4 regions of the Bacillus sp. 0209A genome follow, and region 4 is predicted to be linked to each of the others. Evidence: riboswitches for the same ligand, from Rfam matches in the RefSeq annotation. Region 4 holds a riboswitch; each other region holds the start of a gene.
What was found. A riboswitch is a leader RNA that binds a small molecule or an ion and turns the genes downstream of it on or off. The one in region 4 is predicted to bind S-adenosylmethionine.
Positions count from the first base shown of each region.

Region 1 (7,398 bases), 210 kb from region 4:
GTTGATCATGGAAGCTGTCGACATTGCGAAAGCAGAAGGCACCTTCGTACAGGGTGTCCATTACGCGAGTGAGCTTGATGGGGATGCGCATGACGTATTCAGGACATTGGAAGCCGTTTTCCGCATGGCTGAAAAGCAAACAAAGCACGTAACCATGACTGTGAATCTCTCGGCTAACAGTCCATCTAGAAAAAACAGAAAGCAGGGATAAAATGAAAAGCTGGAAAGTAAAAGAAATTGTCATTATGTCCGTTATCAGTATCGTTTTTGCCGTGGTTTATTTATTATTTACGCATTTTGGAAACGTACTTGCAGGTATGTTCGGTCCAATCGCTTATGAACCGATTTACGGTATTTGGTTTATCGTTTCCATCATCGCCGCGTACATTATTCGAAAACCCGGAGCGGCGCTTGTTTCTGAAGTCATAGCCGCTCTCGTTGAATGCCTGCTGGGAAATCCATCTGGCCCGATGGTCATCGTCATCGGCATCGTTCAAGGTCTCGGAGCTGAAGCTGTATTTCTCGCGACGCGCTGGAAAGCATACTCTCTGCCTGTACTTATGCTGGCAGGAATGGGATCTTCAGTAGCCAGCTTTATCTATAATCTATTTGTTTCTGGCTATATTGCCTATTCACCAGGTTATCTTCTCATTTTGCTTATGATCCGTCTTGCTTCCGGCGCACTTCTTGCGGGACTTCTCGGGAAAGCTGTCAGCGACTCTCTCGCGTATACGGGCGTGCTAAACGGAATGGCACTCGGAAAGGAACTGAAAAAGAAACGGAAACGGGTATCAGAACATGCAAGCCTTTGATAAGCTCCTCACGGTTGACAGGCTCAGCTTCTCTTATGAAGAAGACGAGAAACCGGTTTTTCAAAACATTTCGTTTGAGCTTCAAAAAGGAGAATGCGCTTTATTGCTAGGACCGAGCGGGTGCGGAAAAAGCTCGCTCGCCCTTTGTTTAAACGGTCTCTACCCGGAGGCTTGCGACGGTACACAGTCGGGGCATGTATTTTTACTTGAAAAGCCGGTCACAGACCCTGGAGCCTCCGAAACAGTAGCCCAGTATGCCGGAGTCGTCTTTCAGGACCCCGATCAGCAGTTTTGCATGCTGACGGTGGAAGACGAAATCGCTTTCGGGCTGGAAAATCTGCAGATTCCGAAAGAAGAGATGACGGAGAAGATCGATGCGGTTTTAGAAAAATTACGTATTGCTCATTTAAAAGAAAAAACAATATCCACTCTGTCAGGAGGACAAAAGCAGAAAGTTGCGCTCGCCTGTATTTTAGCGATGGAGCCCGAGCTCATTATGTTAGACGAGCCGACTTCTCTTCTAGATCCTTATTCAGCGAGGGAGTTCGTTCACATGATGAAAGATCTTCAGCGTGATAAAGGCTTCAGCCTCCTTGTGATTGAGCATCAGCTTGATGACTGGACGCCTTGGGTTGAAAGAACGATCGTGCTGGACAAAGCAGGAAAAAAAGCGCTGGATGGCCGAACACAAGATCTATTTCAGCACGAAGCGGCAACCCTAAAGCAAATGGGCATCGCGATTCCAAAAGTGTCTGATCTGCAGAAAAAGCGGAATATGCCGTTTACTTTATCAAAGGAAACGCTGTTCAAAGAGCCTTTTCCTGCCGAGTATGCAGAAAAGAAAGAAGCTCCTTCTGGGGAGAGTGTGCTGGAAGTCAGTTGCCTTTCATTCGCAAGAGGACAGCAGACGATTTTCAAAGACCTGAGCTTTTCATTGCACGAAAGCTCTTTGACGGCGCTTGTCGGCCCGAACGGCACTGGAAAATCGACGCTTTTATCTGTTCTAGCACGTCTTATGAAGCCGCAAAGCGGCAAGATTCTTCTATATGATCAGCCGCTGCAGTCATATAAAGAAAAAGAACTGCGAAAACGTTTGGGATTTGTTTTTCAAAACCCAGAGCATCAGTTCGTCACCGATACGGTGTATGACGAGCTGATTTTCGGCCAAAAAGCAAATGCTGAAACTAAGGGAAAAGCGCAGCATCTGCTGGATCGTTTCAGTCTTGCGCATTTGGCTGATCATCATCCGTTTGCGATCAGCCAAGGGCAAAAACGGCGCCTGAGCGTCGCTACCATGCTCATGCATAATGTAAAGGTTTTATTATTAGACGAACCAACCTTTGGCCAGGACGCCCGCACGGCTGCTGAATGCATGGATATGATTCAGCGTATCAAGGAAGAAGGAAGCGCTGTCCTTATGATTACGCACGATATGGAGCTTGTCTCTTCGTATGCCGACAGCGTTCTTGTTCTCCACGATACGAATCTGGATTTTGACGGATCTCCAGCGCAGTTATTTTCTCAGGAAAAAGGGCTTGTCCAAAAAGCAAAGCTCACCCTCCCCCTTCTATATGAATGGATGGCCCGCCAAGAGGAGGTGCGTGATGAAGCAGCCGTTACATCTCATTAATCCGGCAGTGAAAGCGGCGGCGGTTTTTTGCTGTGTCGTCATGCTGTCGTTTATTTACAATCCTTACACCCCTGCGTGTTTTTATATCATCATCGTTGCCGGTGTCCTATTGGCGGCCAGAATCCCCTTGAAAAAATGGTTTTTGTTTACGATTCCATTTTTGATTTTAGCATTCGGATGCGTATGGACAGCCGCTGTTTTTGGAAAGGTCCCGACAACTCCGGATAATTTCTTGTTTCAAGCCGGCCCTATCTCAATCAACAGCGATAATGTCTCTGTCGGCATTTCTCTCGGGTTTCGTATTTTGTGCTTTTCCGCCTTATCGATGATGTTTGTTTTTACGACCGATCCGATTTTATTTATGCTGAGCCTTGTCCAGCAATGCAAGCTCTCACCAAAGCTTGCATATGGGGTCATTGCAGGCTTTCGTTTTCTTCCGCTGCTAAAGGATGAAATCCAGCTGATCCAGCAGGCTCATAAAATCAGAGGAGGAGCGGCGGAGAGCGGCTTCATTGAGAAAATCAGCGCGCTAAAGCGGTATACCATCCCGCTGTTGGCAAGCGCCATCAGAAAAGCGGAACGGACAGCGCTTGCGATGGAATCAAAAGGTTTTACAGGAAGCAGAAACCGGACATATTACCGGACACTGACCGTAAACCGCCGCGATTGGCTGTTCTTTTGCCTCGTTCTCTTGTTATTCGCGGGATCTTTACTCGTATCCTTATGTTTTGCCTCATAAAAATCCGCTATCGGTTGATAGCGGATTTTTTTCTTATTGATGATAGTTTAATGCCTGGGCAAGATTGGTTTTAATTGTGATATTCGAAAAATCAATCCCAAGCTGTACAGCGGTTTGCGCGATTTCAGGCCTGATTCCTGACAGGGTTGACCTGACACCGATTAAAGTGAGCGCCTCAATCAATTTAAAGATTTGGTGCGCCACCATCGTATCAACCACCACCACACCTGATAGATCGATTAACAGATGCTCCACGCGTCTTTTTGCACAAGCATGAAGCGTGTTTTCCAGAATGAACTTTGCCCGTTCGGTATCAATGTCACCGACAAGCGGCAGCAGAGCTGTTGATTTGCTCAAGGTGATGACAGGCGAGCTTAATTCCAATATCATTTCTCTCTGAGCGTTTAATTGCTGTTTGGCATTCGCTTCAGCGTGATCGACAAATGTATAAATGGTAAAGTCAAAGACTTTTACAATCAAATCGGCCCATTTTTGTTTCTCTCCCGGTTCAAACGCCGACTCATTTTCTTCTGCGAACTTCTCAAAATACTTCGTATATAATCTCCGGTTTCTCATAAACTCCCGAATCACATACTGAACCGGAGTGTCGAGATGCTTTTGATCGTTCGTCAGCTCAATAACCCACACTTGAAATTCTTCGAGAAATTGTTTTTCCGGTAAAACATACATGTCATTCAGATGCCGGTAAAATTCTCTGTCCTGTTCTTTCAATTCTTCCGTTACAGATGCATTATGTAAGGCATAAATCGAATTCGGATCGCTTTCTTCCATCGTTTCAATCCATTCATCAGCCATTTGTTCCACATACTCTGAAAAAAATGCATATAATTTTTCATTCAGTTTCATCACACTACTCCTTTCCCCAAACACTATTATAACTTGACTGACAGCTGAATCCCAGTCATACAAGCTGAAGCCATCCAATATTTTGAAAATTACTAATTCTTTGGGTTGTATCCTATTTTTTCAAAATGCTTCAAATGGCTCTGTCCGAGCGGTTGCTTTTTTCATATAATGTGAAGCAACATCCTTGTATCCACTTGCAAGCATAAAAAAGGAGGGCTTTTTTATGAATGGTGAAATCCGCTTGATCCCGTATGTGACGAATGAGCAGATCATGGATGTAAACGAGCTTCCTGAAGGCGTTAAAGTGATTAAGGCGCCAGAAATATGGGCAAAAGGGGTAAAAGGAAAAAATGTGAAAATTGCTGTATTGGACACGGGCTGCGACATAAGCCATCCTGATTTAAAAAACCAAGTCATCGGCGGAAAGAACTTCACGGATGATGACGGTGGCAAGGAAGATGTGATTTCCGACTACAACGGACACGGCACACACGTCGCCGGAACGATTGCAGCTAACGATTCAAACGGCGGCATTGCCGGGGTCGCGCCTGAGGCAAGCCTATTGATTGTGAAGGTTCTTGGCGGTGCAAACGGCAGCGGCCAATATGAATGGATTATTAACGGCATTAACTACGCTGTGGAACAGAAAGCCGATATCATCTCGATGTCCCTTGGCGGACCGAACGATGTGCCGGAGCTTGAAGAAGCGGTGAAAAACGCCGTCAAAAACGGAGTGCTTGTCGTTTGCGCAGCGGGAAATGAAGGTGACGGAAACGAACGAACAGAAGAGCTTTCCTATCCTGCGGCTTATAATGAAGTGATCGCGGTTGGATCTGTTTCCGTAGCGCGTGAATTATCAGAATTTTCTAACGCTAATAAAGAGATTGATCTTGTGGCACCGGGAGAAAATATAGTGTCCACCCTTCCTAACAAGAAGTACGGTAAGCTTACCGGCACTTCAATGGCTGCCCCTCATGTCAGCGGAGCGCTTGCTTTAATCAAAAGCTATGAAGAAGAATCATTTCAACGAAAGCTTTCTGAAACTGAAGTTTATGCACAGCTGGTCCGCAGAACACTCCCTCTCGATATTGCAAAAACGCTGGCAGGTAATGGATTCCTGTATTTAACCGCTCCTGATGAGCTGGCAGAAAGAGCAGCGCAATCACATTTGATGACCCTATAAAATTATTTTTCTTATATAACATAAACCACATATAGTAAATAAAATTTCAAATTCTATGTTGACAACAAATTTGAATTACTGTTAAGATTACCAACAAATGATTCAACTTTTCAAAAAATTAATAATATTTTCTCTTATCGAGAGTTGGGCGAGGGATTGGCCTTTTGACCCCAACAGCAACCGACCGTAATTCCATTGTGAAATGGGGCGCACTGCTTTTCGCGCCGAGACTGATGTCTCATAAGGCACGGTGCTAATTCCATCAGATTGTGTCTGAGAGATGAGAGAGGCAGTGTTTTACGCAGAAAAGCCTCTTTCTCTCATGGGAAAGAGGCTTTTTGTTGTGAGAAAACCTCTTAGCAGCCTGTATCCGCGGGTTAACGAGAGTGTTTTACATAAAAAGGAGGAGAAACAATGACAACCATCAAAACATCGAATTTAGGATTTCCAAGAATCGGACTGAACAGAGAATGGAAAAAAGCGCTTGAAGCGTATTGGAAAGGCAGCACTGATAAAGATACGTTTTTAAAGCAAATCGACGACCTCTTTTTATCCGCAGTAAAAACACAAATCGACCAGCAGATTGATGTTGTGCCAGTTTCTGATTTCACACAGTATGACCATGTACTCGACACAGCAATCAGCTTCAACTGGATTCCGAAACGATTCAGACATTTGACTGACGCTACCGATACATACTTCGCTATCGCCCGCGGAATAAAAGACGCCGTATCTAGTGAAATGACAAAATGGTTTAATACAAATTACCATTACATCGTTCCTGAATATGACGAAAGCATTGAATTCCGCCTGACAAGAAACAAACAGCTCACAGATTACCGCCGGATCAAACAGGAATACGGCGTTGAAACAAAACCTGTGATTGTCGGCCCTTATACGTTCGTTACGCTTGCTAAAGGCTATGAACCGTCTGAAGCAAAAGCGATCCAAAAACGTCTTGTGCCGTTATATGTACAGCTTTTGAAAGAACTTGAAGAAGAAGGCGTAAAATGGGTTCAAATCGATGAGCCGGCGCTTGTTACAGCCTCTAGCGAAGATGTCCGCGGCGCAAAAGAATTATTTGAAAACATCACAAGTGAACTTTCATCCTTGAATGTGCTGTTGCAAACGTATTTTGATTCTGTTGATGCTTACGAAGAGCTCATCTCTTACCCAGTGCAGGGAATTGGCCTTGATTTCGTTCACGATAAGGGCAGAAACCTGGAACAGCTGAAAACACACGGCTTTCCAGCAGACAAAGTGCTGGCAGCCGGCGTGATCGACGGACGCAACATTTGGAAATCGGATCTCGAAGAACGTCTCGATGCCGTTCTTGATATTCTCAGCATTGCAAAAGTGGATGAACTGTGGATTCAGCCTTCCAGCAGCCTGCTGCACGTTCCGGTAGCGAAGCACCCTGACGAGCATTTGGAAAAGGATCTGCTGAACGGATTATCGTACGCAAAAGAAAAACTAGCCGAGCTGACATCTTTGAAAGAAGGCTTAGTATCAGGAAAAGCGGCGATCAGCGAACACATTCAGCAGGCTAAAACGGATATTCAGGCGCTCAAACAGTTTGCAACAGGCGCGAATTCCGAACAGAAGAAAGAGCTTGAGCAATTAACCGATAAAGACTTCAAACGCCCGATTCCGTTTGAAGAACGTTTAGCCCTGCAAAATGAATCTCTCGGCCTTCCGCTTTTGCCGACGACTACGATCGGAAGCTTCCCGCAGTCTGCTGAAGTGCGGAGCGCACGCCAAAAATGGCGGAAAAATGAGTGGTCTGATGAACAGTATCAAAACTTTATCAATGCAGAAACAAAACGATGGATTGATATTCAGGAAGAATTGGAACTTGATGTCCTTGTTCACGGTGAATTTGAACGGACAGACATGGTCGAATACTTCGGTGAGAAGCTGGCCGGCTTTGCCTTCACAAAATACGCATGGGTTCAATCATACGGCTCACGCTGTGTCCGCCCGCCAGTCATTTACGGAGATGTTGAATTTATTGAACCGATGACAGTGAAAGACACGTTATATGCACAGTCATTGACATCCAAGCATGTGAAAGGAATGCTGACCGGCCCAGTTACAATCTTAAACTGGTCTTTCCCTCGAAACGACATTTCGAGAAAAGATATCGCCTTCCAAATCGGGCTCGCCC
Region 1 is NZ_JBAIZV010000001.1:678,039-685,436, forward strand. It holds gene V6D44_RS02770 (Ykof family thiamine-binding protein) at 1-211, shown strand, start outside; gene V6D44_RS02775 (ECF transporter S component) at 213-812, shown strand; gene V6D44_RS02780 (ABC transporter ATP-binding protein) at 799-2,442, shown strand; gene thiX (HMP/thiamine ABC transporter permease ThiX) at 2,417-3,181, shown strand; gene rsbRB (RsbT co-antagonist RsbRB) at 3,215-4,048, opposite strand; gene isp (serine protease Isp) at 4,272-5,231, shown strand; SAM riboswitch class I at 5,363-5,518, shown strand; gene metE (5-methyltetrahydropteroyltriglutamate--homocysteine S-methyltransferase) at 5,646-7,398, shown strand, end outside.
Region 1: it holds a riboswitch for S-adenosylmethionine, as region 4 does, so the genes downstream of both, metE (5-methyltetrahydropteroyltriglutamate--homocysteine S-methyltransferase) here and V6D44_RS03980 (bifunctional homocysteine S-methyltransferase/methylenetetrahydrofolate reductase) in region 4, are expected to answer to the same signal.

Region 2 (7,398 bases), on a different contig from region 4:
GGGGATCAAAGGGTCATCGACAAGAACCCTCCTTTTAGATCAAGCTGAAGTGCCAAAGGAAAACCTGCTTGGCGAAATCGGCAAAGGGCATGTTATCGCCTTTAATATTCTAAATATCGGCCGCTACAAGCTGGCGGTTGGTTCAATCGGCGCATCTAAGCGGGTGATCGAGCTGTCCGCGGCATACGCGAACCAGCGCCGCCAATTTAAAACGCCGATTGCGGGCTTTTCGCTGACACAGGAAAAAATCGCGACAATGGCATCAAGGCTGTACGCGATGGAAAGCTCTGTGTACAGAACCGTCGGGCTGTTTGAAGACAATATGAGCCAGTTTACGGCCGAAGATCTCAAGGACGGCCGCCAAATTGCCAAGTCGATTGCCGAATATGCCATCGAATGCTCTCTTAATAAGGTATTCGGCTCCGAGACGCTTGATTATATCGTTGATGAAGGCGTGCAGATTCATGGAGGCTACGGTTTTATGCAGGAGTACGAAGTGGAAAGAGCCTATAGGGATTCAAGGATCAATCGGATTTTTGAAGGGACAAACGAAATCAACCGGTTAATCGTGCCAAGCACCTTCCTGAAAAAAGCGCTTAAAGGCGAACTGCCTCTATTTGAAAAAGCGCAAACGCTGCAGGAAGAACTCATGATGCTTATGCCTGAAGAGCCTGGCAGCGGCGTTTTAGAGCAGGAGAAATATATTGTCAAACAAGCTAAAAAAATCGCGCTGTTCGCCGCCGGTCTCGCCGCGCAAAAATACGGGAAAGCCATCGATCGCGAACAGGAAATTCTCGTCAACGTCTCGGACATCGTCAACAATGTGTACGCGATGGAGTCAGCCGTGCTGAGAACGGAAAAGGCCATTGCCGCGCAAGGCGGAGAAAAAGCGGCGCAAAAGGTGCTGTATACTGAAATTTTCGTTCAGGAGGCCTTTAACGAAATTGAAGCGCACGCGAAGGAATCCCTCATCGCAATGGAAGAAGGAGATTCACTCCGCATGATGCTTTCCGCTCTGCGCAAGCTGACGCGCGTAACACCTAAAAACGTGATTCAGAAAAAACGCGAAGCGGCAGCGGGCGTTTTTGAGGCTGAAAAATATATTGTCTGATTGGCGAAGAGCTCCGCATGCGCGGAGCTCTCAGCGTGTCGACAAACCCTCGCATTCGTTGTCAGTCCTGCGCGTTGGTGCTCACGAATGACGAAAGGAACGGCGGCTAAATGCTTAGGCGTCCTGCCTAAACACCGCCGTCATCACATCCTGTGAAAGTCTGCCAATGCTCGTCCTTCCTAGACTACAAGGGTTTTCAATCACGCTGAATAGATGACAAAATCCTAAAACAAAACCCGTTTTAGGATTTTGTCAACAATTTGAGGGCTCCGCATGCGGAGCCCTTTCAAAGAAGCACTGTTTTAGGTTTTTAAAACAAACTGTGTTAAAATAACCTCGATTATTTTATTGAGGGGGAAGAAGATGTCGTTAACTTTTTACTGGTACCCTAAATGCGGAACGTGCCGCAAAGCAAAGAAATGGCTTGAAGAGCATGGAAAAGAAATCAACGAAATACATATTGCAGAGCAGCCTCCAAGCAAAGAAGAACTAAAAGCGCTTTATGAAAAAAGCGGACTGGATCTCAAAAAATTTTTCAACACGAGCGGCATGAAATACCGCGAGCTCAATCTCAAGGAAAAGCTGTATCACATGTCGGAGGACGAACAGCTTGAACTGCTGGCTTCAGACGGAATGCTGATCAAACGACCGCTTACAACAGACGGCGAAAAAGTGACAGCCGGTTTTAAAGAAGACCAATTTGAAGAAAACTGGGCTTAATGTCAATTTTTTTTGAAAAGTATGGTATCTTCTTATTATAGTGCTGTAAAAAATGGAGGGATTCAATTGAGCATACCTAAAGATTTGCGTTACTCAGGAGAACACGAGTGGGTAAAAGTTGAAGGAGAAAAAGCCAGAATCGGGATTACGCATTTTGCCCAGTCCGAGCTAGGCGATATCGTGTTTGTCGAACTTCCTGAAGTGGGCGCTGAAATCAAAGCGGACGAGCCATTCGGCAGTGTTGAATCCGTTAAAACGGTATCTGAGCTTTATGCGCCGATTAACGGAACTGTTGTGGAAATTAACGAAGATCTTGATGACAGTCCGGAATTCGTAAACGAATCTCCGTACGAAAAAGCATGGATGATCGTCGTTGAGCCGTCTGACGCTTCTGAAATTGAAAAACTGATGACAGCAGAGCAATACGAAGAGATGACACAGGAAGACTAAAGCAGGATAGCTGTAAAGGCAATTGGACACGCTAACGTTATGGGAGGTGTCCAATATGGCTTTCAGCAAACAAAAGCTCGATGTCACCAATGATGTGACAGGCCGCTTTCAACATGGCCGGCTCTCGTTATATCATGAAAATGAGAGGATCGGCCAAATGACAAGCATGAATGAATATGAGCTTAAGTCCGGTTATTCCTTTGAAAATGAGAAATTTTATAAGACAGCCGATGTGGTCTCGGGAAACGACGCAAAATATGTGGATTGTGACTACGAAAACGGCTGGTGTTAATGTTGGCGGTGAATTTCACTGCCTTCTTTTACAATCTGAACGTTTCAAATTTGACGCGGCAGGTGAAGAAGATGAAGATGGATGAGCTGGAAAAGGTTATGATTGTCGAAGGGAAATCAGATAAAGAGAAAATCGAAAGCGTCCTGGATGAACCGGTGCGCATTATCTGCACAAACGGAACAATCAGCCAGCTGAGGCTTGAGGAATTGGCTGACGAGCTTTATGATAAAGACGTCTATATATTAGTGGATGCTGACGAATCAGGCGAGAAATTGAGAAAACAACTGAAAAGAGAATTTAACGAAGCCTGCCATCTGCATATCGACAGAGCCTATAAAGAAGTGGCGGCTGCGCCCAGACACCACGTCGCCTCTGTATTGCTGCGCGCGAATCTGAATGTCCATACTATTTTTCTTGAAAGAAAGTCCCGAGGTGTATAGCATGAAAGAACTCCAGGAACACGAGCTTGAGCACATTGCTGATGATGTGTATCTTCTGTATTTATATACTCCGTTTTGCGGCACTTGCCAGCTTGCAAGCAAAATGCTGACAGTGGTGAAAGAAATGCTGCCTGATGTCGCCTTCTATCAAAACAATGTCAATTACTCTCCGACATTCGCAAAAGCCTATCAAATTGAAAGCGTCCCTTGTTTTCTGCTGTTTAAAGGAGGAAAAGTGGTTGAAAGAGGATATGCGTTTCATTCCGTTTCTTATTTATATGAGCTGATCAAACAAAAATCATCTTCCGCATCCCATTTATGACATATTTCTCAGCGCATTCCAATGAAATTGTCGTTCGTTTTATAAAGGGGTTCGTGCGCCAGAGAGAGAAATGTCTATGTATGACCAACAAATAGGAGGTTGTACATATGGAGAAAGCGGAAGTTTTGGAAGATGAGTATCAGCATCTGTTTTTAAAACCCCTTTTGAGCGCTTCAACATTGCTTATTACCTTCCAAGGAGAAACAGAAGCCTTAACCGTCTCAATAAACGAACAGGGAGAAATGAAAAAAATTTCTCCGCGCCAACCGTCCAACCTGACCTTTTACGGAAACCAATCCGAAATCATTCATTTATTGCACGGAGACATTTCCCTTCAGCATCTGATTCAGAGCGGAAGCCTAAAAGTCAAGGGGTCCTTCAGAGCCCTGTTAAAGCTTGAAGCGATTCTTTGGCTGACGAATGGTTTTTTTCAGAGGATTGTGAATAATTAAAAAATAGCAAATTATTATAATAGTAAAAGTTGACATCATTTATTTTATTGACATGCAATCATCCGCCATGCTATTCTACATTAAGAATTTCCGGACGAAAAAGACTATATATTTCTCTTATCAAGAGAGGTGGAGGGAAGTGCCCTATGAAGCCCGGCAACCATCAACACTGTTGAAATGGTGCCAATTCACACGAAGCGTTCAGCTTTGAAAGATGAGAGAAAGGCATTTTATATAAGCCTTTCTGCTCAAGTGTGCAGAAAGGTTTTTCTTTTGCAGAAAACCCCGGAAGATTTCTTAGAATAGTGTTAAGGCAGGTGATTGCTTTGATCAATCTTCAAGATGTTTCAAAAGTGTATAAGTCGAAACATGGAGATGTCAATGCTGTCCAAAATGTCTCGCTTTCCATTAAAAAAGGTGAGATTTTTGGAATTATAGGATATAGCGGAGCTGGTAAAAGTTCCTTAATCCGTCTGCTGAACGGCCTTGAGAAACCAACCTCAGGAACCGTGGAAGTGGCGGGAACCAAGATTAATGAAGTAAACGGACGCGGGTTAAGAAACGCACGCCATGACATCAGCATGATTTTCCAGCACTTCAATTTGCTTTGGTCGCGGACCGTCAGAGATAACATCATGTTTCCTCTGGAAATTGCCGGGGTGAAAAAGAGCGAGCGTATCAAGCGCGCCAATGAACTGATTAAACTGGTAGGTTTAGAAGGAAAAGAAAAATCTTATCCGTCTCAGCTGAGCGGCGGACAAAAGCAGCGTGTCGGAATCGCCAGAGCGCTCGCAAACAATCCGAAGGTTCTCCTTTGTGATGAAGCGACATCAGCACTAGATCCGCAAACGACAGATTCAATTTTGGATCTATTGTCCGATATTAATGATAGACTCGGTTTGACAATTGTGCTGATCACGCACGAAATGCATGTGATCCGCAAAATCTGCAACAGAGTCGCTGTCATGGAAAACGGAAAGGTTGTGGAAGAAGGCGAAGTTCTCGATGTCTTCAAAAACCCGAAGGAAGACATGACAAAACGGTTTGTTCAGCAGGTGACAGAGCCGGAAGAAACGAAAGAAACGCTTCAGCACCTTCTTGATGAAACAGCATCAGGAAAAATGGTTCAGCTCACATTTGTCGGTGATTCGGCTGAACAGCCTCTGATTACAGAGATGATCAGAAACTTTAATGTCAGCGTCAATATTCTGCAAGGGAAAATCTCGCAGACGAAGGATGGAGCCTACGGTTCACTGTTTATCCATATTGACGGAGACGAGGAAGAAGTGCAAAACGTGATCGGGTTTATTAATGACAAACAGGTGAAAGCAGAGGTGATCACGAATGTTTGAAAAATACTTCCCGAACGTTGATTTAACAGAATTGTGGAACGCGACATATGAAACCCTTTATATGACGCTGATCTCTTTGCTGTTTGCTTTTGTCATCGGGGTGATTCTCGGCTTGCTGCTCTTTTTGACAAGTAAAGGGAGCCTCTGGCAGAATAAAACGATCAACTCTGTGATTGCGGCCGTTGTCAACATATTCAGGTCGATTCCGTTCCTTATTTTAATTATTTTACTGCTAGGATTTACGAAGTTTTTGGTCGGCACGATCTTAGGGCCAAACGCCGCATTGCCGGCGCTGGTTATCGGCTCGGCACCGTTTTACGCGCGCCTTGCTGAAATCGCGCTCCGTGAGGTGGATAAAGGTGTTATTGAAGCCGCTAAATCAATGGGAGCTAAGACGTCTACGATTATTTTCAAAGTGCTGCTTCCGGAATCTATGCCGGCTCTTATTTCTGGTATCACGGTTACGGCGATCGCTTTGATCGGCTCAACGGCAATAGCCGGAGCCATCGGTTCAGGCGGCCTTGGAAACCTTGCGTACGTAGAAGGCTATCAGTCGAATAATACTGATGTGACCTTCGTTGCTACTGTGTTTATTTTAATCATCGTGTTTATTATTCAAATCATCGGTGATGTCATAACAAATATTATAGACAAACGATAAGGGAGGATTTACATTGAAAAAGCTATTTTTAGGTGCATTACTGCTTGTATTTGCAGGAGTTATGGCTGCCTGCGGTTCGAATAACGCCGAATCTGGTAAGAAAGAAATTGTCGTTGCTGCGACAAAAACACCGCATGCGGAAATTTTAAAAGAAGCTGAACCACTGTTGAAAGAAAAAGGCTACACGCTGAAAGTGAAAGTGCTTAGTGATTACAAGATGTACAACAAAGCTTTAGCTGATAAAGAAGTGGATGCGAACTACTTCCAGCACATTCCTTACCTTGACCAAGAAATGAAAGAAAACACAGATTACAAACTTGTGAATGCCGGTGCTGTTCACTTAGAGCCATTTGGTATTTACTCTAAAAAATACAAATCACTGAAAGACCTTCCAGACGGCGCGACCATTATCCTGACAAACAACGTCGCTGAACAAGGCCGTATGCTTGCAATGCTTGAAAATGCTGGATTAATCACACTTGATTCTAAAGTCGAAACAGTTGACGCAACATTGAAAGACATTAAGAAAAACCCGAAAAATCTTGAATTCAAAAAGGTAGCGCCTGAATTAACGGCAAAAGCATATGATAACAAAGAAGGAGACGCGGTCTTCATCAATGTAAACTATGCGATCCAAAGTAAATTAAATCCTAAAAAAGACGCGATTGAAGTGGAAGCAACGAAAAACAACCCATACGCTAACATCATCGCAGTAAGAAAAGGCGAAGAAGATTCTGACAAGATTAAAGCGTTGATGGAAGTTCTTCACTCTAAAAAGATCAAAGACTTCATCGAGAAAAAATACGACGGAGCTGTGCTTCCTGTATCTGAATAAGACTGAAACCCCGGATAAGAAATCCGGGGTTCAATTATTGACAAAGCCATAAAACGATATTCGTTTTATGGCTTTGTCATCTTTTCAGCGTGATTGAAAACCCTTGAAGTCTAGGAAGAACGAGCATTGGAGCAGAGCGAATGTTGTAATTCGTGAGCACCAACGCGGAGGTCTGACAACGAATGCGAGGGTTTGCTGACACGGTGAAACCCCGGATGAGAAATCCGGGGTTTTTTTCGGGTATTTTCCTAAAAGCTGTTCATAATAAAAAGGAATGTTAAACAGATGGAGGGATTTTCTTTGAATCAAGACAGAGGAAGCATGCAGGACGCGCTAAAACAATATAAATTAGGTCTAGGCACATTCGAACAAAAGATGCCGCTGATGGGGAGAAAGTTCAACGAGTTTACTGAACAATGCTTTGCCGGAAACTCACTGACTGAAAGAGAAAAACAGCTGATCGCCCTTGGAATCGCCATCAATGCCCAGGATGAATATTGTATGATCTATCATACAAAAGGCTGTCTGGATGAGGGAGCGACAGAAGAGAATATTCTCGAAGCTGTCAGTGTGGCAGCGGCGTTTGGAGGCGGAGCGGCTCTTAGCCAGGGTGTGACAGTTGTACAGCAGTGCATAGAGGAATTCGGAAACACCACGCATTAAGAGAAGGAATATTCCGAAAAACGATTCTCATTTGTTCTAAAAGGATGCTTTCGTCTCATCTGCCGCTATTTCAAGCCATATCCTTTTTGCGGCATCCATC
Region 2 is NZ_JBAIZV010000002.1:871,494-878,891, forward strand. It holds gene fadE (acyl-CoA dehydrogenase FadE) at 1-1,111, shown strand, start outside; gene V6D44_RS09585 (arsenate reductase family protein) at 1,475-1,831, shown strand; gene gcvH (glycine cleavage system protein GcvH) at 1,898-2,281, shown strand; gene V6D44_RS09595 (YusG family protein) at 2,337-2,573, shown strand; gene V6D44_RS09600 (toprim domain-containing protein) at 2,651-3,013, shown strand; gene V6D44_RS09605 (thioredoxin family protein) at 3,015-3,335, shown strand; gene V6D44_RS09610 (SCP2 sterol-binding domain-containing protein) at 3,443-3,787, shown strand; SAM riboswitch class I at 3,902-4,008, shown strand; gene metN (methionine ABC transporter ATP-binding protein MetN) at 4,114-5,139, shown strand; gene metP (methionine ABC transporter permease MetP) at 5,132-5,800, shown strand; gene metQ (methionine ABC transporter substrate-binding lipoprotein MetQ) at 5,814-6,635, shown strand; gene V6D44_RS09630 (carboxymuconolactone decarboxylase family protein) at 6,921-7,298, shown strand.
Region 2: it holds a riboswitch for S-adenosylmethionine, as region 4 does, so the genes downstream of both, metN (methionine ABC transporter ATP-binding protein MetN) here and V6D44_RS03980 (bifunctional homocysteine S-methyltransferase/methylenetetrahydrofolate reductase) in region 4, are expected to answer to the same signal.

Region 3 (7,398 bases), 510 kb from region 4:
AAGGGTTTACAACCCCGGGACAGTTCCTTCATCTTAAAGTGAGCGAAGCGGTTACGCCTCTATTGAGGAGGCCAATCAGCATCGCAGACGTCAACTTTGAAAAAAATGAAGTCACCATCATTTATCGAGTAGATGGGGAAGGAACAAGACTCTTGTCGCTAAAGCAGCAGGGAGAGCTTGTGGATGTCCTCGGGCCTTTGGGAAATGGCTTTCCTGTCAATGAAGTCAAACCTGGAAAGACGGCTTTGCTGGTGGGAGGCGGTGTTGGTGTGCCCCCTCTTCAAGAGCTGTCGAAACGCTTGAACGAAAAAGGGGTTAAGGTCATACACGTTTTAGGATTCCAATCGGCAAAGGATGTTTTTTACGAAGAAGCGTGCCGGCAGTACGGAGACACGTATGTGGCAACAGCCGACGGAAGCTATGGGGAAACCGGATTTGTCACAGATGTGATAAAACAGAAAAACCTAGAGTTTGACATTCTTCTCAGCTGCGGGCCGACACCAATGCTGAAGGCGTTAAAACAGGAATATGCCCATAAAGAAGTTTACCTGTCGATGGAGGAACGAATGGGCTGCGGAATCGGCGCATGCTTCGCGTGTGTGTGCCATACAAACGAAAGTGAGACATCCTACGTAAAAGTATGTCTCGACGGGCCTGTATTTAAAGCTCAGGAGGTGGCGCTGTAATGCTAGAGGTGAAATTGCCTGGACTAGATTTGAAAAATCCGATCATTCCTGCATCAGGCTGCTTCGGTTTTGGAAAAGAGTTTGCGCGTTTTTATGATTTATCTTGTCTCGGAGCCATCATGATCAAAGCTACGACGAAGGAGCCTCGCTTCGGGAACCCGACGCCTAGAGTAGCTGAGACTGGCGCTGGAATGCTCAATGCGATCGGTCTGCAAAACCCGGGGCTGGAAAGCGTCTTGCAAAATGAGCTGCCGTGGCTTGAGCAGTTTGCAACACCGATCATTGCCAATGTCGCAGGTTCTCAGATCGAGGATTATGTAGAAGTCGCAGCGCATATCAGTAAAGCGCCCAACGTTCATGCACTTGAATTGAACATTTCCTGCCCGAATGTGAAAACAGGCGGAATCGCTTTTGGGACGAACCCTAAAATGGCTGCTGATTTGACGAAAGCGGTTAAAGAGGTTTCAGATGTACCCGTTTATGTGAAGCTTTCCCCGAACGTGGCAAATATCACAGAAATTGCATCAGCGATCGAGGAGGCGGGAGCGGACGGTCTTACGATGATCAACACATTAATCGGGATGAGACTCGATTTAAAATCAGGAAAGCCGATATTAGCGAATAAAACAGGGGGGCTTTCTGGTCCTGCTGTGAAGCCGGTTGCTATTCGCATGGTGTATGAAGTCAGCCAGGCGGTCAACATCCCGATTATCGGAATGGGAGGCGTGCAGACGGCCGAAGATGCACTGGAATTTCTTCTTGCGGGAGCAAGCGCGGTCGCTGTCGGTACAGCAAACTTTGTAAATCCTTTTGCATGCCCAGATATTATAGACCAGCTCCCAGCTGTTTTGCGCCAATACGGCTATCAATCAATTGAAGAATGCATCGGAAGGAGCTGGAACCATGAAAAACAACCTGCCCATCATCGCGCTTGATTTTGCAACAGCTGAAGAAACACTTGCATTCTTAGCGCCTTTTCAGCAAGGACCGTTATTTGTAAAAGTTGGGATGGAGCTTTTTTATCAAGAAGGGCCATCTATCGTCAAACAACTAAAAGAAAGAAATTGCGAGCTGTTTTTAGATTTAAAGCTTCATGACATCCCGACCACTGTAAACAAAGCGATGAAGCGCCTTGCCGGTCTCGGAGTAGACCTCGTCAATGTTCATGCGGCCGGGGGCAAAAAAATGATGCAGGCAGCTCTGGAAGGCTTAGAAGAAGGGACGCCGGCCGGACAAAAACGCCCGTCCCTTATCGCGGTAACCCAGCTGACAAGCACATCTGAACAAATGATGAAAGATGAACTGCTGATCGAAAAGCCTCTGATCGACACGGTCGTCCACTACAGCAAACTGGCGGAAGAAAGCGGGCTGGATGGAGTGGTCTGCTCTGTTCATGAAGCAAAAGCCATTTACGAAGCGGTATCGCCTACATTTTTGACTGTTACTCCGGGGATCAGGCTGTCAGAGGACGCTGCGAATGACCAAATCCGTGTAGCGACACCTGCAATTGCAAGAGAGAAAGGTTCATCAGCGATTGTGGTGGGACGCTCGATTACAAAAGCGAAAGACCCGGTAAAAGCCTATGAAGCTGTCAGACTCGAATGGGAGGGGATCAAATCATGAAACAAGTCATCGCAAAACATCTATTAAACATCCAAGCTGTATTTTTACGCCCGAACGAGCCATTTACATGGGCAAGCGGCATTTTATCGCCCATCTACTGTGACAATCGTCTCACGCTATCATTCCCGGAGGTCAGAAATGATGTCGCTTCAGGCATCAGCAAGCTTGTCGAAGAGCATTTTCCTGAAGCTGAAATGATTGCGGGAACAGCAACAGCCGGTATTCCTCATGCTGCTCTGGCGGCTGACCGTTTGAATCTTCCGATGTGTTATGTGAGAAGCAAGCCGAAAGCGCACGGAAAAGGCAATCAGATTGAGGGAACTGTTCAAAAAGGCCAAAAAACGGTCTTGATCGAAGACTTAATTTCCACAGGAGGCAGTGTGCTTGAAGCTGCGGCGGCTTTACAAGCGGCTGGCTGTGAAGTGCTTGGTGTCGTCTCAATCTTTACGTACGGACTGCCTAAAGCGCAGGAAGCGTTTGCGAAGGCAGAACTGCCATACTACTCTTTAACTGATTATGATACGCTCACACAGGTCGCGCTTGAAAACGGCAATATTCATTCAGACGATTTAGAAAAGCTGAAAACGTGGAAACAAAATCCCGAGTCAAAAGATTGGTTTAAAAAATAACAAATAAATTTTGGTGATGTACAAGGGCTCCAAAGCCTTTCTGTACTTGAAAACAGGCCTTGCAGCCTGTTTTTTTATTAATCCTATAAAAAAAGTCGGGTTGACTTATGTTAGAATTGTGCTAAAATTTACTACAAATCTAAAAACTTATCAAGAGCGGCTGAGGGACTGGACCTATGAAGCCCGGCAACCTGCACAGTTTGTAAGGTGCTACTTCCAGCAAAATGAATTCCATTTTGAAAGATAAGGGCTACATGCTGTTCCTGTCTTTCTTTCCGCCGGATTGAAAGTTTTTTATTTTAAGAGGAAAAAAGGCTGACTGCAATAACCGCAGCCGCGCATTACAATTGGTAAAAGACAACCAGCAGAAAGCTACTGTTGTCTCCGAAAGGAGGAAAGAAGAAATGTTAACGTACGATAATTGGGAAGAACCAACGATTACGTTTCCGGAAGACGATCCTTATAAAGGAGCGCTGTCAGTTTTAAAGTGGGCATACGGCCATTACGGCAATCAGCTTGTTTATGCATGCAGTTTCGGAATTGAAGGAATCGTTCTGATTGACTTAATTTATAAAGTGAAAAAAGACGCAGAGATTGTGTTTCTTGATACAGGGCTTCATTTTAAAGAAACATATGAAACGATTGAACGAGTGAAAGAGCGTTATCCTGGTCTTCATATCATCCTGAAAAAACCAGACCTTACCCTTGAACAGCAAGCCGGTGAATATGGTGGCAAACTGTGGGAAAGAGAACCGAATCAATGCTGCTATCTCAGAAAGATCGTTCCTTTAAGAGAGGCGCTTTCGGGACATCCGGCCTGGCTTTCCGGTCTGCGCCGCGATCAAGGGCCAAGCCGTGCCAATACGAATTTCTTAAACAAAGATGAAAAATTCAAATCAGTAAAAGTATGCCCGCTTATCCATTGGACTTGGAAAGACATTTGGAGATACACATCCCGGAATGAGCTGGACTACAATCCGCTTCATGACCAAGGTTATCCAAGTATTGGCTGCGCGCCTTGTACGGCTCCTGCTTTTACCGCAGAAGATTTACGCTCAGGCAGATGGAATGGCATGGCGAAAACAGAATGCGGACTGCATGAATAAGGAGCTGCAAAATGGAACTAGCCGCTATTTTATTTAGCTTGTTTTTCGCGATGAATATTGGTGCAAGCGGCGCTGCAGCTTCGATGGGAGTTGCTTACGGCTCTGGAGCCATCAGAAAGAAAACCTACGCTTTGATCCTATGCGCAGTCGGTGTGCTAGCTGGGGCGGTCATTGGCGGGGGGGAGGTTGTAAAAACCATCAGTTCCGGAATTATCCCCGAGCAGACGATTACACTGACGATTGTTTGCATTATTATTGGAGCCGCTGCGCTGTCGCTCTTTACGGCTAATCTGCTCGGCATTCCTTTGTCGACAAGTGAAGTAACAGTCGGTGCTGTTGTCGGCGTGGGAGTCGCTTACAAAGTATTGTTTGTGAACAGCCTTCTGGTCATTGTGTCGTTTTGGGTTTTTGTCCCGCTGTTCGCTTTCGGCTTCACATATTTCGTATTTAAGCTGTTTCGTTATTTTAAGATTGAAATTAAATCTTCTAAAAAGCAAAAATTCCTTGGCATTGCATTGTTAGGTGCCGGATTTTTCGAAGCGTTCTCTGCCGGCATGAACAACGTGGCGAATGCCGTTGGCCCGTTAGTGGCGGCCGGTGTGCTGGATGTCGCGAAAGGAACTTTGTACGGAGGAGCGTTTGTTGCTCTTGGCGCGCTGTTATTAGGCCGGCGTGTGTTAGAAACAAACGGGAAGAAAATTACGAGATTCTCAAAAGGAGAAGGCATTCTCTTATCCGGTACGGGAGCGGGACTGGTGATCATCAGTTCGGTATTTGGGATGCCGGTGCCTTTGGCGCAAGTCACTTCATCGTCTATTATCGGAATAGGCATGGCAAAAAACGGTCCGAATGTGTTCCATAAACAAGTTGTTCAAACGATGCTGAAGGTATGGATTGTATCGCCGTTTTTATCTTTATCGATTTCTTATATGCTTGTATCCTTGTTTTTAAAAGCGGATTATTATTCAATCTTTATTATGGTAAGCGTGCTCTTAGCGACGGTCGGTGCCGTCAGCCTGATGAAGGCCATACGTAAAGAGAGACGCTCTGTCCACGAACAAGGCGGGGGAATCTGATCATTAATCTGAGTTTTTTTATATGTTAACTAGGAGGAAATAGATATTATGAGTTTAGCACCTCACGGAGGAACATTAGTAAACAGAGTAGATGAATCATTTGATGTAAGCAGCATTCAAAAAGAAATTGAACTTGATTTAATTTCTTTTGCCGATTTAGAGTTGATTGGAATCGGCGGCTACAGCCCGATCGAAGGCTTCTTTAATGAAAAGGATTACGTATCTGTTGTGGAAAACATGCGTCTTTCTTCCGGTGTTGTCTGGTCTCTGCCGATCACGCTCCCGGTAGGCGCGCAAAAAGCAGCTGAACTGTCAGTCGGTGAAACGGTAAAGTTAACGTATGAAGGAGACACATACGGCGTTATCCAAATTGAAGACCTGTACGTGCCAGACAAACAAAAAGAAGCGGTCAATGTGTACAAAACCGATGATCAGGAACACCCGGGTGTTAAAAAGCTGTTCAGCCGCGGCGATACATATGTCGGCGGACCGATCACATTGATTAAAAAAGCTTCAAAACAGTTCCCTGAATTTACGTTTGAACCGGCAGAAACAAGACGCCAGTTTGCGGAAAATGGCTGGGAAACAATTGTCGGTTTCCAAACAAGAAATCCTGTTCACAGAGCACATGAATACATTCAAAAAACGGCTCTTGAAACAGTAGACGGTTTGTTCTTAAACCCGCTGGTAGGTGAAACAAAATCTGATGACATCCCAGCTGATGTGCGGATGGAAAGCTACCAAGTGCTTCTTGACAATTATTATCCGAAAGACCGCGTGTTCCTCGGCGTCTTCTTAGCGGCGATGCGTTATGCAGGACCGAGAGAAGCGATTTTCCACGCGCTTGTCAGAAAGAACTACGGCTGCACGCATTTCATCGTCGGCCGCGATCACGCGGGTGTAGGTGACTATTACGGAACATACGAAGCACAGGAGCTGTTTGACACATTTAAACCTGAAGAGCTCGGGATTACACCGCTGAAATTCGAGCACAGCTTCTTCTGTGAAAAATGCGGGAATATGGGAACCGCGAAAACTTGCCCTCACGGCAGAGAGCATCACGTGATTTTATCAGGCACTAAGGTAAGAGGCATGCTGAGAGACGGTGTGCTGCCGCCTGCTGAATTCAGCCGCGCAGAAGTCGTAGAAGTGTTAATCAAAGGGATGAAGAAAAAAGAAGAAGCAGGCGTATTTTAAGGAGGACTGGCAGTGACAAATCGCGATATCGTATGGCATGAAGCCTCTATTACAAAAGAGGAGTACCAGCAAAAAAACAAGCATAAAAGCTCTATTCTCTGGCTGACAGGGTTAAGCGGTTCAGGCAAATCAACCATTGCCAATGCCGCTGCGAGAGAATTGTTTGAGCTGGGCTACCAAGTCATTGTGCTGGACGGGGATAATATCCGTCACGGCTTAAATAAGGATCTTGGTTTTTCAGATGAAGACCGTAAAGAAAACATCCGCCGAATCGGAGAGGTGGCAAAGTTGTTTGTTCAGCAGGGCACCATTGTGATCACTGCTTTTATCTCTCCTTTCCGCGAGGACAGAGAACAGGTTCGCCAGCTTGTAGAAGCAGGCGAATTCAATGAGGTATACATTAAATGCGACCTCGATATTTGTGAACAAAGAGATCCGAAAGGGCTCTACAAAAAAGCAAGAAACGGGGAAATTCCCTTCTTCACAGGAATTGATTCTCCTTATGAAGAGCCGGAAGCACCGGAGCTTGTTCTTGATTCAGGACAGCATGACCGTGAAGCGTGTAAAAACCAGCTGATCGAGTTTGTCAAAAAAAATTGAGCTAGTATGATCTGCTGTGTTCTTCTCAGGTGCCGGAATGCAAGCGAGAACAACATTACAGCGAATGTTCTGGAAGAACTCGAATAGATCGGGGGAAATACGATGGGGAAAGTATATATTGTAGGAGCGGGTCCCGGAGACCCTGATCTGCTGACAATTAAAGCGCTGAAAGCCATTGAAAAAGCTGATGTCATCTTATATGACAGATTAGTAAATAAAGAGATTTTACAATATGCCAAAGAGCAAGCAGACCTGATCTACTGCGGGAAGCTTCCAGATTTTCATACGATGAAGCAAGAAACCATCAATCGATTTCTTGTGAAGTATGCGCAAAAAGGAAAAACCGTTGTCAGACTGAAAGGCGGAGACCCTTTTGTGTTCGGCAGAGGGGGAGAAGAAGCGGAATGCCTCTCAGAAAACGGAATTCCGTTTGAAATCATCCCCGGCATTACGTCAGGAATTGCGGCAGCTGCCTATGCCG
Region 3 is NZ_JBAIZV010000001.1:381,529-388,926, reverse strand. It holds gene pyrK (dihydroorotate oxidase B electron transfer subunit) at 1-686, shown strand, start outside; gene V6D44_RS01515 (dihydroorotate dehydrogenase) at 686-1,621, shown strand; gene pyrF (orotidine-5'-phosphate decarboxylase) at 1,590-2,309, shown strand; gene pyrE (orotate phosphoribosyltransferase) at 2,306-2,938, shown strand; SAM riboswitch class I at 3,083-3,188, shown strand; gene V6D44_RS01500 (phosphoadenylyl-sulfate reductase) at 3,343-4,044, shown strand; gene cysP (sulfate permease) at 4,056-5,120, shown strand; gene sat (sulfate adenylyltransferase) at 5,169-6,317, shown strand; gene cysC (adenylyl-sulfate kinase) at 6,330-6,917, shown strand; gene cobA (uroporphyrinogen-III C-methyltransferase) at 7,020-7,398, shown strand, end outside.
Region 3: it holds a riboswitch for S-adenosylmethionine, as region 4 does, so the genes downstream of both, V6D44_RS01500 (phosphoadenylyl-sulfate reductase) here and V6D44_RS03980 (bifunctional homocysteine S-methyltransferase/methylenetetrahydrofolate reductase) in region 4, are expected to answer to the same signal.

Region 4 (7,398 bases):
CGTATGTCCATCCGTCTTCCTGATACACTTTTCCATTTTTCATTAAATGGCCGAGCGCGCGTTTAAAAGCGGCCTTGCTCATGTTAAAACGTTCTCTGATATCGTCAGGCTGGCTTTTGTCGCCGTAAGGCATAGCGCCGTTTCTTGTTCTTATATACGTCAGAATGTACTCGGCATCTACAGACAATGCATCCTGTTTTCTCGGAAGCAGCGACATATTGACTGAACCGTCTTCTTTTACTTGAATCACCCGTCCCGTGATTCTTGAACCGAGTCTTGGCTCCTCTTTTCTTTCTGACGGATGGATAAAACCGCGGATACCGTCGTCCGTGATAATGAATGAACCTGTTGCGATCAGTCTATACACCGTACCTGTCAGCTCTTTATTCATCAGATCCTCTGAGGCATCGGTAAACAGTTCGCTGATGATGTCTTCCGGCGCTGGTTTGGCAAACATGCGCCCCCGGTTCGTCACTTTCAGCATACAGTAGAGCTTGTCGCCTTTTTGCGGCCACACATCTTCGTATGGCGGCAAATGCTCAGTTGCAACAAGCGCGTCCTTAGATAAACCGACATCAACGAATACACCCATATCTTCCACTTTATCCACCACTTCGACCCAGCCGTACTCATCCGCGCTGATGACCGGAATTCTCATCGTGGCCGCAAGCCTTTCCTGCTGATCGACGTATATAAAAACCTCTACTTCGTCTCTGTCCTCGATATCCTCAGTTATTTCACTGTTATGTAAGAGAATCGTGTCTTCTCCGTCGGTTAAAAAGTAACCGAAGTCCGTTTGGTGATCTATACTCAAGGTTAATTGCTGCCCTGGTCTCATGCTATCGTCCTTCCTGTTCCGCTTATTTTTCTGCGGATGCTGTTAACATTTTTTCCAATCATCACAAATTGATTCTTTGTTCTGTTGGAAGTTTCTCTTTATTCTACTATAATCAACACATAAGTTAAATGTTATGGAGGTTTTCATATGGCAAAAGAAAGTTCATTTGATATTGTATCCAAGGTGGAATTGCCTGAGGTGCAAAACGCGATCCAAATCGCATTGAAGGAAATCAGCACACGCTATGACTTTAAAGGAAGCAAAAGCGACATTTCTTTAGATAAAGAGGAGCTTGTCCTTGTTTCCGATGACGAATTCAAATTAAGCCAGCTGAAAGATGTGCTGGTCAGTAAATTGATTAAACGAAACGTGCCGACAAAAAACATTGATTACGGCAAGATTGAAAACGCGTTCGGCGGAACGGTGCGCCAGCGCGCAAAGCTTGTTCAAGGCATTGACAAAGATAATGCCAAAAAAGTCAATATGATCATCAAAAACTCCGGACTGAAAGTAAAGTCTCAAGTGCAGGATGATCAAGTGCGCGTCACCGGAAAAAACAAGGATGACCTGCAGCAGATTATCTCAGCTGTGCGGGACGCAGATCTGCCGATTGACGTTCAATTTATAAATTTCAGATAAATTTTCTGAATCCTATTGATTATTGTCTTTATTTTCGGTAAATTTGGAGAAAGGGAAAAAGCCCGGAATCTTTTGGCATTTCCTGAACACGAAAACTTCATATCCGTTCTTATCAAGAGAAGCAGAGGGACTGGCCCGACGAAGCTTCAGCAACCGGTGTAATGGCGATCAGCCATGACCAAGGTGCTAAATCCAGCAAGCTCGAACAGCTTGGAAGATAAGAAGAGACAAAATCACTGACAAAGTCTTCTTCTTAAGAGGACTTTTTTTATTTCTCTTTTTTCCTTGCTGAATGTGAATAAAGGAGGCAGACAATGGGACTTTTAGAAGATTTGCAAAAACAGGTGTTAATCGGTGACGGCGCCATGGGAACGCTCCTCTACTCCTATGGCATTGACAGATGTTTCGAGGAGCTCAACATTTCGAAGCCGGAGGAAATTCAGCGCATACATAAAGCGTACGTTGAGGCGGGAGCCGACATCATTCAAACGAATACGTACGGGGCCAATTATATTAAATTATCGAGACACGGGCTTGAGGATGACATTAAAAAGATGAATCAAGAGGCAGTAAGAATCGCGCGGGCTTCAGCAGGAGATGCGTACGTCCTCGGGACGATGGGCGGCATCCGCACATTTAATAAAAACGCGTACAGCCTTGACGAAATCAAACGCAGTTTTCGCGAGCAGCTGTACCTGCTGCTGCATGAAGAGCCGGATGGCTTGCTGTTAGAAACGTATTATGATTTGGAAGAAGCCCGTGAAGTGCTGAAAATCGCGCGCAAAGAGACTGGGCTTCCGATTATGCTCAATGTCTCTATGCATGAGCAAGGCGTACTGCAGGACGGAACTCCTCTTTCTGAAGCATTGCGATCGATTGCGGATCTCGGGGCTGATATCGTCGGCATTAACTGCCGGCTCGGCCCTTATCATATGATTGAAGCGCTCAGCGAAGTGCCGATTTTTGATGACGTGTTCTTATCAGTTTATCCGAACAGCAGTCTTCCTTCGCTTGAAGAGGGACGGCTCGTCTATGAAACTGACGACACGTATTTTCAAAACAGCGCGTCAGAATTCCGCAAGCAAGGCGCGCGGATTATCGGCGGCTGCTGCGGCACCACGCCGAATCATATCCGCGCGATGGCGGAAGCGGTTGGCGGGCTTGCTCCGATTACGGAAAAAGAAGTCAAAACCCGGGCGAAAGAATTTATCTCTGTTCAGCATGAGCGGACAGAGCCCGGCCTGAATGAGATCGCGGCGGAAAAACGCTCCATCATCGTAGAGCTGGATCCGCCGAAAAAATTGAGTTTTGACAAGTTTTTGTCCGCCGCTGCTGAATTAAAAGAAGCGGGAATCGACGCCCTGACGCTCGCTGATAATTCCTTGGCGACTCCGCGGATCAGCAATGTTGCCTGCGGCGCCCTTGTGAAGCAGCAGCTCGATATGCGCTCCCTTGTCCATATTACGTGCCGTGACCGAAACATTATTGGCTTGCAGTCACATTTAATGGGCCTTGATACGTTAGGGCTGAATGACGTGCTGGCCATTACAGGCGACCCTTCTAAAATCGGGGATTTCCCGGGGGCGACGTCTGTTTATGATTTAACATCCTTTGATTTAATCAGGCTGATCAAACAGTTCAATGAAGGGCTGTCCCTGTCTGGAAAACCACTTGGCAAGAAAACGAATTTCTCAGTCGCCGCCGCATTTAATCCTAATGTCCGCCATCTGGATAAAGCGGTAAAACGGCTGGAGAAAAAAATAGATTGCGGCGCCGATTATTTTGTTTCACAGCCTGTCTATTCCGAGCAGCAGCTTGTCGATATCCATAACGAAACAAAGCATCTGAAGACGCCCATCTATATCGGCATTATGCCGCTCACAAGCAGCCGGAATGCTGAATTCATCCACAATGAAATTCCCGGGATTAAGCTGTCAGACTCCATTCGCGAAAAAATGGCTCTTGCAGGTGAGGATAAAGAGAAGCAAAAAGCGGAAGGTCTCGCAATTGCACGCTCCCTGCTGGATGCGGCATGCGAGCTGTTTAACGGCATCTACTTGATTACGCCTTTTCTCAGATCTGACTTAACCGCTGAGCTCACCTCGTATATACAGCAAAAAGACGAACAACGCCAAAATATTTATTTGCGTTAAATATGGCTGCCTGAGTCAATCAGGCAGTCTTTTCTAATCGGATTCATGTTACGATATAGAAAACTTTTTAAGAGGAGGAACATCATGCTTGAAGTTAAAACCATTTCCGCGGAAGATACATACGACATCCGGCAGCGCATCCTGCGTCCCCATCAATCCATCGAACAATGCAAATATGAACAGGACCGTGCGGAAGGCGCTTTTCATCTCGGTGTATTTTTTGAAGGAACGCTCATCAGCATCGCTTCTTTTTCCCCTCAACATCAGCCATTATTAACAGCCACCTCCGCATACCAGCTGAGAGGCATGGCGACGCTTGAAGGATATCGCGAACAAAAAGCCGGCAGCGCGCTGATCAAACACGCGGAGGAGAAACTGGCCGAGAGAGGCGTACAGGCGGTCTGGTGCAATGCAAGATACCATGTCAAAGGCTACTACGCAAAGCTTGGCTGGAAGGAACTTGGCGAACCATTTGAAGTTCCCGGCATTGGCACACATATCGTCATGTACAAAAAACTCGGAACAAGCAGGTGAACTGTGTGAAGGTAATGGAAGAGCTGATTGAGCTTCATGAAGAACATATTCCCGGCCTATTGCGGCTTTGCAGGCAAGCCGGGTGGCCGGATTATGGCGAACAAGAGCTGAAAATGCTTTTCCAACAAGGACGCTTTTTCGGTTATCAAAATGTCCGCGGAGACATCATCTCCTGTATCGGCTTGTTTTTGTTTGGCCGTCTTGCTTCTATCGGACTCGTCATCGTGGATAAGGAATACAAACGGCTCGGTCTCGGGCGCCGGATGGTAAACGCGTGTATCAGCCAAACGGATGAAAGCACCACCATCAGGCTTTGCGCCACAAAAGAAGGTTTGCCGCTTTATGAAAAGGCAGGTTTTCATACGGCGGGTTCAGTCCGAAAGTACAGCTGTCACAGTTTTCAACCGATTGAAAAGCAAGATCACCTTGATGCAGAACTGGCATCCTTTAGAGAACAAGATTTTCAAGAATTAGCCGCTGCCGACCTGGCAGCCTTTGGCGGAGATCGATCAAACCTTATGCAGCAGCTTATTTCCATTTCAAAGGAATGTATTATCGCCAGAAACAACAAGGGTCAGCTGATTGGCTACGGCCTTTCTGTACAGACACCTGCCAATCTGAAATTCGGCCCCCTCATCGCCCCATCGTCAGACGTTGCTGCAAGATTAATCAACAGGCTGGCCGACGGCAAACAAGGGCCAATGCGCATCGATATACCGGCTGAACACACGACTCTGCATGACAGACTGGAAGCGATGGGCTTTCACTTAGACGATGAGCCCCCGCTCATGCTTTACCCAAATAAGACACTGCCCGCTAGAAACGGACAATTATTCGCCTTGATCTCACAAGGGTTCGGCTAACCCTCTTTTTCCCGAACAGGTATTTTCTGTTCGGTTTTTTGCTGTCTGAACGTTGAATAAATGAAGCTATCAGGGACATTCTAAGCAGAAGAAAAGGAGTGTGCTCTGAGATGGAATCATCAAAACAAAATAACGGAATGACGATTGTTGCAATCGGTTCAATCCCTTTAATATTAACACTTGGAAACTCAATGCTTATTCCGATTTTGCCAAAAATGCAATCTGAACTTCATTTATCTCAATTTCAGGTCAGTCTCGTAATCACAGTATTTTCCTTGATTGCGGCGTTTGCCATTCCGATTGTCGGTTATCTCGCCGACCGATTCTCAAGGAAAATCATTATTATCCCTTGCTTATTTCTGTATGGTGCCGGCGGCCTGTTAGCCGGTTTTGCCGCAGGTTTTTTTGACAATGCATACCCTTGGGTCATGGCAGGACGGGCGCTGCAGGGAATCGGAGCAGCCGGAACGGGCCCGATTGCCATGGCGCTGACGGGTGATCTGTTTAAAGGCGCCCAAGAAAGCAAGGTGCTCGGCCTCGTTGAAGCCTCAAACGGCATGGGAAAAGTGCTTTCGCCAATCATTGGATCGCTTATCGCTTTGCTTGTTTGGTATGGCGCGTTTTTTGCCTTCCCGGTGTTTTGTATCATTTCGATCGTGCTGACTTGGATTTTTATTAAAGAAAAGAAAAAGGAAAAAGAACCGCCCCCGATCGGAAAATATGCGAAAGGCCTGTTAAGTGTTTTTAAACATGAAGGCAGATGGCTGTTTACCGCTTATTTAGCGGGTGCGACTTGTTTGTTTACCTTATTCGGGATTCTCTTCTACCTATCTGATGTCCTCGAAAAAACATACGATACCGATGGCGTCAAAAAAGGCTTGATTTTGGCGATTCCGCTTTTGGTCATGTGTGTGACGTCCTATACAACCGGAAGCAAGATCGGGAAAAAGCAATCGTTAATGAAAAAGCTGATCGTTCTCGGATTGGCCTTTATGACTGTTTCTTATGCGTCATTGTCTTTCATTGAGAATCTTGTGTTTTTTATCAGCGTCCTTGTGCTGAGCAGTATAGGCTCAGGCCTTGTCCTTCCTTGCGTGAACAGCTTTATTACCGGGGCTGTCGGTAAAGAAAGAAGGGGATTTGTGACCTCGCTGTACGGATCGGTTCGTTTCTTAGGGGTTGCCATCGGGCCTCCGATTTTCGGCCGCCTGATGCAATGGTCCAGACCCGGCATGTTTTTAAGCATTGCCGGATTGACGCTTGTTGTCGGCATTCTCGTGATTTTGCTCATCCATGTGAATCAAGACAAAGAAGAAACAAAAGAAAAAGAAGATCCTAAAATGTCTGGCAATCGGCTTCAGCCAGCTGAGGAAAGGTAGTATCCAGTTTGAAAATCGAACGGATTGAGACCTTTCCGCTTTTGCATCGATTAGAAGAGCCATACGGAGACGCAAACGGATTGAAGCGCTATCGAACTTGCTATCTCATCAGAATTGTCACCGAAAGCGGGATTGACGGCTGGGGAGAGTGTGTTGATTGGCTCCCGGCTCTCCATATCGGTTTTACCAAACGGATCATTCCCTATCTTTTAGGGAAACAGGCCGGCAGCCGCCTGCCATTAGTGCGCACGATTCAAAAATGGCATCAGCGGGCGGCCTCCGCCGTAAGCATGGCGCTGACAGAAATTGCGGCCAAAGCTGCGGATTGTTCGGTTTGCGAACTATGGGGCGGGCGGTACAGAGAAGAGATCCCTGTATATGCCTCTTTTCAATCGTATTCAGAACACTCGCAATGGATCAGCCGATCCGTTGCCCGAGTAGAAATCCAGTTAAAAAAGGGCTTTAAGCAAATCAAAGTCAAAATTGGCGGGACTGCGTTCGAGGAAGATGTACGGCACATTAACGCACTGCAGCATACGGCCGGCAGCTCCATTACGATGATCCTGGACGCAAACCAAAGCTACGACGCCGCGACCGCTTTCAAATGGGAACGCTATTTTCATGAGTGGATGAACATCGGCTGGTTCGAGGAGCCTTTGCCCTTTGATCACCCGCAGGATTACGCGTTGCTGCGCAGCCGTTTATCTGTTCCTGTTGCCGGAGGAGAAAATATGAAAGGCGCGGCCCAATTTGCGCCCCTTCTTTCCCAGCGGTGCTTGGATATCATTCAGCCCGATGTCATGCATGTTAACGGAATTGATGAATTCCGGGACTCCCTCCAGCTCGCGCGTTATTTCGGCGTCAGAGCATCCGCACATGCATATGATGGATCGCTCTCACGCCTATATGCTTTATTTGCACAAGCGTGTCTGGCTCCATGGTCTAAAATGGAAAACGATCAAATTGAACCGATTGAGTGGGACGTCATGGAG
Region 4 is NZ_JBAIZV010000001.1:888,737-896,134, forward strand. It holds partial or broken gene V6D44_RS03970 (CvfB family protein) at 1-887, opposite strand, end outside; gene V6D44_RS03975 (YajQ family cyclic di-GMP-binding protein) at 986-1,477, shown strand; SAM riboswitch class I at 1,584-1,701, shown strand; gene V6D44_RS03980 (bifunctional homocysteine S-methyltransferase/methylenetetrahydrofolate reductase) at 1,792-3,630, shown strand; gene V6D44_RS03985 (GNAT family N-acetyltransferase) at 3,715-4,164, shown strand; gene V6D44_RS03990 (GNAT family N-acetyltransferase) at 4,170-5,027, shown strand; gene V6D44_RS03995 (MFS transporter) at 5,138-6,406, shown strand; gene V6D44_RS04000 (mandelate racemase/muconate lactonizing enzyme family protein) at 6,415-7,398, shown strand, end outside.